Regions from separate parts of the Streptomyces sp. NPDC027189 genome, predicted to be linked through region 2. Evidence: predicted binding sites of a transcription regulator. Region 2 holds the regulator's gene; the other holds the start of a gene.

Region 1 (4,367 bases), on a different contig from region 2:
CGTGGACCGGAGCACCACCGCGCGGGCTGACGCCGCGCCGACCGACCCCGAGACGGGCGCGCCCCTCCTCGACGATCTTCTGGACGGGATGCCCCGCCAGCGCGGCGGCTCGGTCACCCCGCACCTCCGCTCGGCCGCGGAGGCACCGGCGTCGGTCGTGACGTCCGAACCGGTCACGGGGGCAGCGGTGCCGATCGCGTCGCGCGGACCGGGCATGGCGGCGCCTCTGATCGCGTCGCCCGAAGGGGCCGCCGCTTCGGCCGCCGCACGTGTGTCCGCCCTGGGCGCGCTCGCCGGGCGGCTCCGTACCCTCCGCCCCTGGCGGCTGTTCCCCACCCCCTACGGGACGCCTTTCACCTTCGGGTACGCGGCTGTCCTCGCCGTCACCTCGGTCGTCACCGAACACGCGGACCCCACGCTCGTGCACGCGCTGCACCAGGCATCCAGCACGGACGTCGCGCACCTCGTGCGGCACCCGATGCTGGTGCTGGTCGCGAGCGCGCTGTGGATCGTCGGCGGGATCACCTCGCCTTACGCGGTGTCGTTCCTGGTCGTGCTGACCGCGCTGGAGCGGCGGACAGGCGGGCTGCGGACGGCCGGTGTCTTCCTGCTCGGGCATGTGGTCGCCACGCTGGCCACCGAAGTGCCCGTCGGGCTCTCGGTGTTGGCCGGCCATCTGCCAGACAGCTCCCTGCACCGCCTCGACTACGGCATCAGCTTCGGCGTCGCCGCGAGCGTCGGCGCGCTCGCGGGACTGCTGTCGCCCTGGCTGCGCTGGCCGGTGCTGATCGGCTACGCCGCGATGCTCATCGGCGACCTCCTCACCTTCACCGACCCGATGACCGGCTGGGGGCATCTGATGTCCCTGACGATCGGCATCTCGACGTGGCCTCTGGTGCGGCGCTGGCAGGCGGCGCGAGTCCCCTCGTCGGTCAGCCGTTCCGGACCGCGGCGAGGCGTCGTGCCGGCCCAGGGATGCCGAGCCGGCGCTCCCGGGCGGCCGTCGCACCGTGGAGCTCGTTCGTGAGCCGGTACGGGTCGCGGCGCAGGGCGTAGTACTTCGTGTACTGCTCGTTCTCGCCGATGTACGACGCCCATTTCGTCCTCCATGGTGCGTTCGCCCCCGTCTTGCGGTCCCCGTTGGCTGTGAATGAGCTTGCAGTGTGCAGGGGTTGCCCGTGCACGCCGTTGCGGTGGTGTGGCGGTGCCCTTGCGGAGGCGTGGCGGTGCCCGGCTCACCCCGTGCCGTCCGGGTGGAGTCAGCTCCAGGACGGTGAGGTGGAGTGGGGCTGTTCGTAGGGGACGGGCCTGCCCGTGAACGCGTCGAGGAGCATGCGGTCGCCGACCGGGCGGTCGAGTTTCACCGTCACCTTCTCGAAGCGCAGCTCGGATGTGCAGGGGCCGTCGGAAGCACCGCGGATCGAGGCCGAGAAGACCACGCTGCCCCCGGTCTCCAGTACGTCGACGGCGGGGCCGTCGTCGCACGCTCCGTGCTCGGCGCGCAGGGTGACCGTCCGGCCGTCCTTCGCGACCATGTCCAGCCCGGCGAGCGGCATCAGCTCGTCCGTCTGCTGCGGCACGGGCCCGATCGGGGGCCGGGGGAGTTTCGCGGGGGTGACCGCGACGCGCTTGAGCGGAGTGTCGTAGCCCTTGATCGTGAAGTGCCAGGCGGGCACCTTCGCCGTCCCCCGGCTGGTCAGCAGGGTCATCTCGCCGAGCCGGGCACCGGTCACGGTGAGGGCGGGACCGGGGTTCCCGCCCCGGTCGAGCTTCTCGTATGCCGCTCGCGCCGAGGCGACCGGGAGGGCGAGCGAGTCGCCGTCGCGCCACCGGATCTCTCCCTTCTTCTTCGGCGCGTCGGGAAGAGAGCCGCGCAGTTCGAAGTTCTGGGTGAGGTAAGCGCGCTTGTCGGCGTTGTTGTGGAACGCCCCTTCGGGCAACTGCACGGCATCGCCGAGCGGGTAGTAGCCCCGCTGCCACACCCGCGCCGCCTCGGAGCCCTCCCAGGCGGCGGCGACCTGGCGGGCGCGCTCCGAGTCGGCGGGGGTGCCGCCGTCACGGACCTTGTCGCCCCTGCCGGGTGTCGTCTCGTTGCCGCATCCGACGGCTGCGGCGGCGACCAGGCCGACTACGACGAGCAGTTTGACGGACCGCATGATGCCCCCCGGAGGCAGACGGTGGAGTGGAGCCGAATCCGGCACCGCACCTGTGACGCCCGGGCCGTGCGCGACGTTCATTCCCGGCGCCGACCGCGCTCGGGAGCGGGGAGAGGTGATCGCAGAGCTGATCGCTGACAGCGAACGGCCCCCGGGGAACAATCAAAGACCCACGTGCATTGAGTCGGTGTAACTCAACTTGACTGCCGAAGGGGAGATCATGGCTTCGACGTCCACACCGCTCACCCTGCCCGTGCTGCCGCTCGACGACGAGGTCGTGCTGCCCGGGATGGTGGTTCCGCTGGACCTGAACGACGCCGATGTACGCGCAGCGGTGGAGGCCGCCCAGGCCGCCGCCCGCTCGACGCCCGGCAAGCCACAGGTGCTGCTGGTGCCACGCATCGACGGGACATACGCGGGCACCGGAGTGCTCGGCACCGTCGAGCAGGTCGGCCGCCTGGCCGACGGCGACCCGGGCGCGCTGATCCGCGGGCGTGGGCGCGTGAAGGTCGGCGCGGGGACCACGGGTCCCGGTGCCGCACTGTGGGTGGAGGGCACCCGGGTCGACGAGACCGTGCCCGACCCGCTGCCCGGCCGGGTCGCCGACCTGGTCAAGGAGTACAAGGCCCTCGCCACCAGCTGGCTGCGCAAGCGCGGCGCCTGGCAGGTCGTGGACCGCGTGGCGCAGATCGATGACGTTTCCGCCCTTGCCGACAATTCTGGTTACTCTCCGTTCCTGTCCCTCGAGCAGAAGGTGGAGCTGCTGGAGACCGCCGACCCGGTCGCCCGGCTGAAGCTCGCCACCGAGCAGCTCCGTGAGCACCTGGCCGAGCAGGATGTCGCCGAGTCCATCGCCAAGGACGTCCAGGAAGGCGTCGACAAGCAGCAGCGCGAGTTCCTGCTGCGGCGCCAGCTCGAAGCCGTCCGTAAGGAGCTGCGCGAGCTGAACGGCGAGTCCTCGGACGCGGAGGAGTCCGACGACTACCGCGCCCGTGTCGAGGCCGCCGACCTCCCCGAGAAGGTCCGCGAGGCCGCGCTCAAGGAGGTCGACAAGCTGGAGCGGTCCAGCGACCAGTCGCCCGAGGGCAGCTGGATCCGGACCTGGCTCGACACCGTGCTCGAACTGCCGTGGAACGAGCGGACCGAGGACGAGTACGACATCCAGGGCGCCAAGGCGATCCTGGACGCCGAGCACGCCGGTCTGGAGGACGTGAAGGAGCGGATCACCGAGTACCTCGCGGTGCGCAAGCGGCGCTCCGAGCGCGGGCTCGGCGTGGTCGGCGGGCGGCGCGGCGGTGCCGTGCTCGCGCTGGTCGGCCCTCCCGGTGTGGGCAAGACCTCGCTCGGCGAGTCCGTCGCGCACGCCATGGGCCGCAAGTTCGTCCGCGTCGCCCTCGGTGGCGTACGGGACGAGGCCGAGATCCGCGGCCACCGGCGTACGTACGTGGGCGCGCTGCCCGGCCGTGTCGTCCGTGCCATCAAGGAGGCCGGGTCCATGAACCCGGTGGTCCTGCTGGACGAGATCGACAAGGTCGGCTCCGACTTCCGCGGCGACCCGGCCGCGGCCCTGCTCGAAGTCCTCGACCCGGCGCAGAACCACACCTTCCGCGACCACTACCTGGAGGTCGAACTCGACCTGAGCGACGTCGTGTTCCTCGCCACGGCGAACGTCCTGGAGGCCATCCCGGAGGCCCTGCTCGACCGTATGGAGCTGGTCCGCCTCGACGGCTACACCGAGGACGAGAAGGTCGTCATCGCCCGGGACCACCTGCTGCCGCGCCAGCTGGAGCGGGCCGGTCTGCAGCCCGACGAGATCACGCTGGACGAGAGCGCCCTGCGCAAGCTCGCCGGCGAGTACACGCGGGAAGCGGGTGTACGAAACCTGGAGCGGGCCGTCGCGCGACTGCTGCGCAAGGTGGCGGCCCAGCACGAACTGGGCGAGCGGAAGCTGCCGTTCACGGTCACGGACGCGGATCTGCGCGGTCTGATCGGCCGGCCGCACCACGTGCCCGAGTCCGCCCAGGACCCGGCCGAGCGTCGCACGGCGGTGCCCGGTGTCGCCACCGGTCTGGCCGTCACGGGCGCCGGCGGAGACGTGCTCTACGTCGAGGCGTCGCTGGCCGACCCGGAGACGGGCGCGGCGGGCCTGACCCTGACCGGTCAGCTGGGCGACGTGATGAAGGAGTCGGCGCAGATCGCGCTGAGCTTCCT
Region 2 (4,367 bases):
ATGGGGCTGCAGCAGTTCGGCAAGGAGGGCGAGCCCTTCGACCCGACGATCCACGAGGCCCTGATGCACTCGTACGCGCCCGACGTCACCGAGACGACGTGCGTGGCGATTCTGCAGCCGGGGTATCGCATCGGCGAGCGCACCATCCGTCCCGCGCGGGTGGCCGTCGCCGAGCCCCAGCCGGGGGCGCAGACCGTCAAGGCCGACGAGGCCGAGGCGGCCGACGACAAGGAGAGCGGTGGCCCGGACGAGGGCTGACGTTGAACGCACAAGAGAGGAGGGACGCTGAGGATGAGCACCAAGGACTTCATCGAGAAGGACTTCTACAAGGTCCTCGGCGTCCCCAAGGACGCCACCGAGGCTGAGATCAAGAAGGCGTACCGGAAGCTCGCCCGCGAGTTCCACCCGGACGCCAACAAGGGCAACGCCAAGGCCGAGGAGCGCTTCAAGGAGATCTCCGAGGCCAACGACGTGCTCGGCGACCCCAAGAAGCGCAAGGAGTACGACGAGGCACGCGCCCTCTTCGGCAACGGCGGCTTCCGTCCGGGTCCCGGCGCCGGCGGCGGCTCCTTCAACTTCGACCTGGGCGACCTCTTCGGAGGCGGCGCCCAGGGACAGGGCGCGGGAGGCGGCTTCGGCGGCGGCATCGGGGATGTCTTCGGGGGCCTGTTCAACCGCGGCGGCGCGACCACCGGCACTCGTACGCAGCCCCGGCGCGGCCAGGACATCGACACCGAGGTGACGCTGAGCTTCACCGAGGCGGTGGACGGCGCGACGGTTCCGCTGCGGATGACGTCGCAGGCGCCCTGCAAGGCGTGCTCCGGGACCGGCGACGCGAACGGCACCCCTCGGGTGTGCCCGACGTGCGTCGGCACCGGCCAGGTCGCCCGTGGCTCGGGCGGCGGATTCTCCCTGACCGACCCCTGCCCGGACTGCAAGGGCCGTGGTCTGATCGCGGAGAACCCGTGCGAGATCTGCAAGGGCAGCGGCCGCGCCAAGTCGTCGCGCACGATGCAGGTCCGCATCCCGGCGGGGGTGAGCGACGGCCAGCGGATTCGCCTCCGCGGCAAGGGCGCACCCGGCGAACGGGGCGGCCCGGCGGGCGACTTGTACGTCACCGTCCATGTGGACGCCCACCCGGTCTTCGGCCGCAAGGGCGACAACCTCACCGTCACCGTGCCCGTCACCTTCGCGGAGGCGGCTCTCGGCGGCGAGGTGCGTGTGCCGACGCTGGGCGGACCGCCGGTCACCCTGAAGCTGCCGCCGGGCACGCCCAACGGCCGGACGATGCGGGCCCGCGGCAAGGGTGCGGTCCGCAAGGACGGCACCCGGGGCGATCTCCTCGTCACCGTCGAGGTCGCGGTCCCCACGGACATGTCGGGCAAGGCTCGTGACGCCCTGGAGGCGTATCGCGAGGCGACCGCGGGTGAGGACCCGCGGGCGGAGCTGTTCCAGGCCGCGAAGGGAGCTTGAGGGTGATGGACGGCCGTCGACGCAACCCGTACGAACTGACCGAGGAAACCCCGGTCTACGTCATCTCGGTGGCGGCCCAACTCTCCGGCCTGCACCCGCAGACCCTGCGTCAGTACGACCGCCTCGGCCTGGTCTCCCCCGACCGCACCGCCGGGCGGGGCCGGCGCTACTCGGCCCGCGACATCGAACTGCTGCGCACCGTCCAGCAGTTGTCGCAGGACGAGGGCATCAACCTGGCCGGCATCAAGCGCATCATCGAACTGGAGAACCAGGTCGCCGCGCTCCAGTCCCGCGTGGCGGAACTGGAATCGGCCCTGGACGGCGCGGCAGCCGCCATGCAGCAACGCGAGGCGGCCGTCCACGCCTCGTACCGCCGCGACCTGGTCCCGTACCAGGAGGTCCAGCAGACGAGCGCGCTGGTGGTGTGGCGGCCGAAGCGGCAGCAGTCCTCGGACTGACGCGCTCGCGCACGTGAAAGGGGCCCGGAGGTTTCCAACCTCCGGGCCCCTTCGCGTTGTTCAGGAGGCCGGCGGCACGGCCACGCCCACGAGGACCGGTTGCGAGATGCTGCCGTCGTCGCGCACACCGACGACCTGGTACCACAGGGTCGTTCCGGTGGGGACGTCGTGGTCGTAGATCGTGGTGTACTCCGATTCGGGCAGTGCGTCGAAGGTCCCGGTCTGCGGGTTCCAGCGGGAGAATCGGGCACTGCTGTAGGTCTCCGTGCCCGCGGGTGACCACATGCCCACCTGCACCGTGCCGGGGCTCCAGACTGTCGCCCAGGCCATGTGGGTGGCCCCGGCGGGAGTCTGCACCGTGGGCCTCAGATCCCTCTCGGTGGTGTGGGCCGTGGCGCCCTCACCGGCGTTGCCGGCGAAGTCGACGGCCCGTACGACGTAGCAGAACTTCTCGCCGTCCGCGAGGTTGACGTCCTGGTACGAGGTGGCGTCCGCGTCGGCCCAGCCGATGTGCACGGGGTCGGAGCAGCCGACGGAGTCGCCGTCGACGACGGTCGTGCCCCGCAGCACGGAGTAGCGGTCGAGATCGGCGTCGGCCACCGGTTCCCATGTCACGACCGTGCCCCAGTCCGCGGAGGCCGCGGTCGCGGAGGCCGGCGCCGCGGGACCCTGCGCGTCAGTGCCGGTGGTGGCCGCCGCCTCGGTGCTCCGAATCGATTCCGTGCCGGTCCTGTCGTAGCCGGTGACCACATAGCGGTAGGCGATGCCCGTGCCCGCCGAGTAGTCCGTGCACAGGTGCTGGACGGTGCCGTCGGCGAGGGTGCGCTTGTACGGGTCGCAGCGGTCGGTCACCTCGGCCCATCCGGCGCTCGCGCCGCCGTACCGGTAGATCCGGAAGTCCGCGTAGTCCCCGCCGGTCTCCTCGTCCACTCGCCAGGTCAGGGTGACCGCGCTGCGCTGCGGAAACGCCTGGACGTTCGCGGGGGCGGCCACTAGGCGCCGCGCGGCCTTGAGGGGGGTGTAGGCGGTGATCCGGCCGCTGGCGTCGACCGCCGCGACCCGGTACTCGTACGCGGCGGAGCGTGCCACGCCGGTGTCGGTCAGCGAGGTGCCGGTGGGCAACCAGTAGATGCCGGGTTCGCCCTCGGCCACGCGGACCACGCGGTAGCGGGCGGCGCCGGGCACCGCATTCCAGGAGAGGGCGATGCCCTTGTCGGTGCCGGTGGCGGCGAAGCCGGTCGGGTGGTCACGGCGAAACTGGGCACGGTGGCGCGTGCGGTCTCCGCCGAGAAGTTCCCGGCCTTGTCGTACGCCCTGACGAGGTACTCGTACTTGTCCCCGGTGGCGGGCGGGACGTCGGTGTACGAGGTGGTGGTCGCCGAGGTCAGCTGCCGCCAGGCTCCGCTGCCGCCACCTGCCGGTAGACGCGGTATCCGGCGAGGTCCATCTCGACGTTCTTCGACCAGGTCAGCTTGGTCTGCTGGGTGGCGGCCGTGTACGTGGCGGCGAGGCCGGCCGGGGCCAGCGGCGCGGTCTTGTCGTAGGTGGCCGAAGTCCGCGGCGCGTAAGTGAACTTGACCGTGGCGGAGCCGGTCCAGTTGACGTAGTCGACGCGCAGGGTGTGCTTGCCGGACGGGATGGTGATGTTGACGGTCTTCTTCACCGTCGACGACACGTTCTTCCAGAGGTCGACCTTGCGGCTGCCGTCGAGGTAGACGCGGAGGCCGTCCTGGGTCGCGAGGGGGAGGGCGAAGGGGCCGCCGGATCCGAAGTCGCGGGTCACTGTCCAGCGGACGCCGAAGTTGTTGGACGGCAGGCCCGAAGCCGGGGCGCCGGTGCCCCAGTTCTGGTCGATCGTGCCGTCGCAGTCCGTTTTCTTCGCTGTGCCCGAGAAGGTGGTGTTCGCGAAGAACTCCCGTTTGTAGACGGGAGATGCGCAATTCGTCGCCGCGGACGCGGGGATGACGGTCGCGGTGAGCAGACCGCCGGCGGTGGCGAGCACGAGGGCGCAGGAGAGCGCCGCGGTCGTGCCTCTGGCTGGGTTCAATGCGTTCCTTCGGGAGTCCTGATCGTCAACGGCGGGCAAAACCGTTGACGATCAGGACTCCTGAGCAGGGGAGTTGGTTGTACGACGGTGGATCACAGAAGGTGAAGCCATGGGGATTGCTGGAAGACGGGGCGTACCCTCTTCCCATCGTGTTCACTTGGGGAACACGGAACGCTGTTGCCATCTCGTTAAGTGGTTAGTCCTTGACGCTGAGGTGATCGCCGCGTTGGCTTTCAGCCACCTGGGTCGCAATGCTGCAACCTCGCCCGGAAGGCACCTGATGTGAACACTCGTAACACCCGTCTGCGTCGCACCGTCATATCCCTGGCCTCGTCCGCCATGGCCGTCACCCTCGCCGGCTGCGGTGTCGTGGACGGAATCGGCGGCAG

What was found. Region 2 encodes HspR, which represses chaperone genes until heat shock. Its sites were predicted from a motif close to TTGAGNNNNNNNNNCTCAA; they were not measured.
Region 1: the regulator HspR is predicted to act here: its motif matches at 2,336-2,354, upstream of lon (endopeptidase La).

The regions. Positions count from the first base shown of each region.
Region 1 covers NZ_JBVHRI010000001.1:152,675-157,041, reverse strand. Annotated here, with positions in the region: gene ACZ4RZ_RS00710 (rhomboid-like protein) at 2-1,027, shown strand; gene ACZ4RZ_RS00705 (hypothetical protein) at 1,260-2,156, opposite strand; gene lon (endopeptidase La) at 2,377-4,367, shown strand, end outside.
Region 2 covers NZ_JBVHRI010000028.1:36,833-41,199, forward strand. Annotated here, with positions in the region: gene grpE (nucleotide exchange factor GrpE) at 1-258, shown strand, start outside; gene dnaJ (molecular chaperone DnaJ) at 292-1,473, shown strand; gene ACZ4RZ_RS41270 (heat shock protein transcriptional repressor HspR) at 1,479-1,931, shown strand; gene ACZ4RZ_RS41275 (fibronectin type III domain-containing protein) at 1,992-3,116, opposite strand; gene ACZ4RZ_RS41280 (PA14 domain-containing protein) at 3,316-3,978, opposite strand; gene ACZ4RZ_RS41285 (sugar ABC transporter substrate-binding protein) at 4,261-4,367, shown strand, end outside.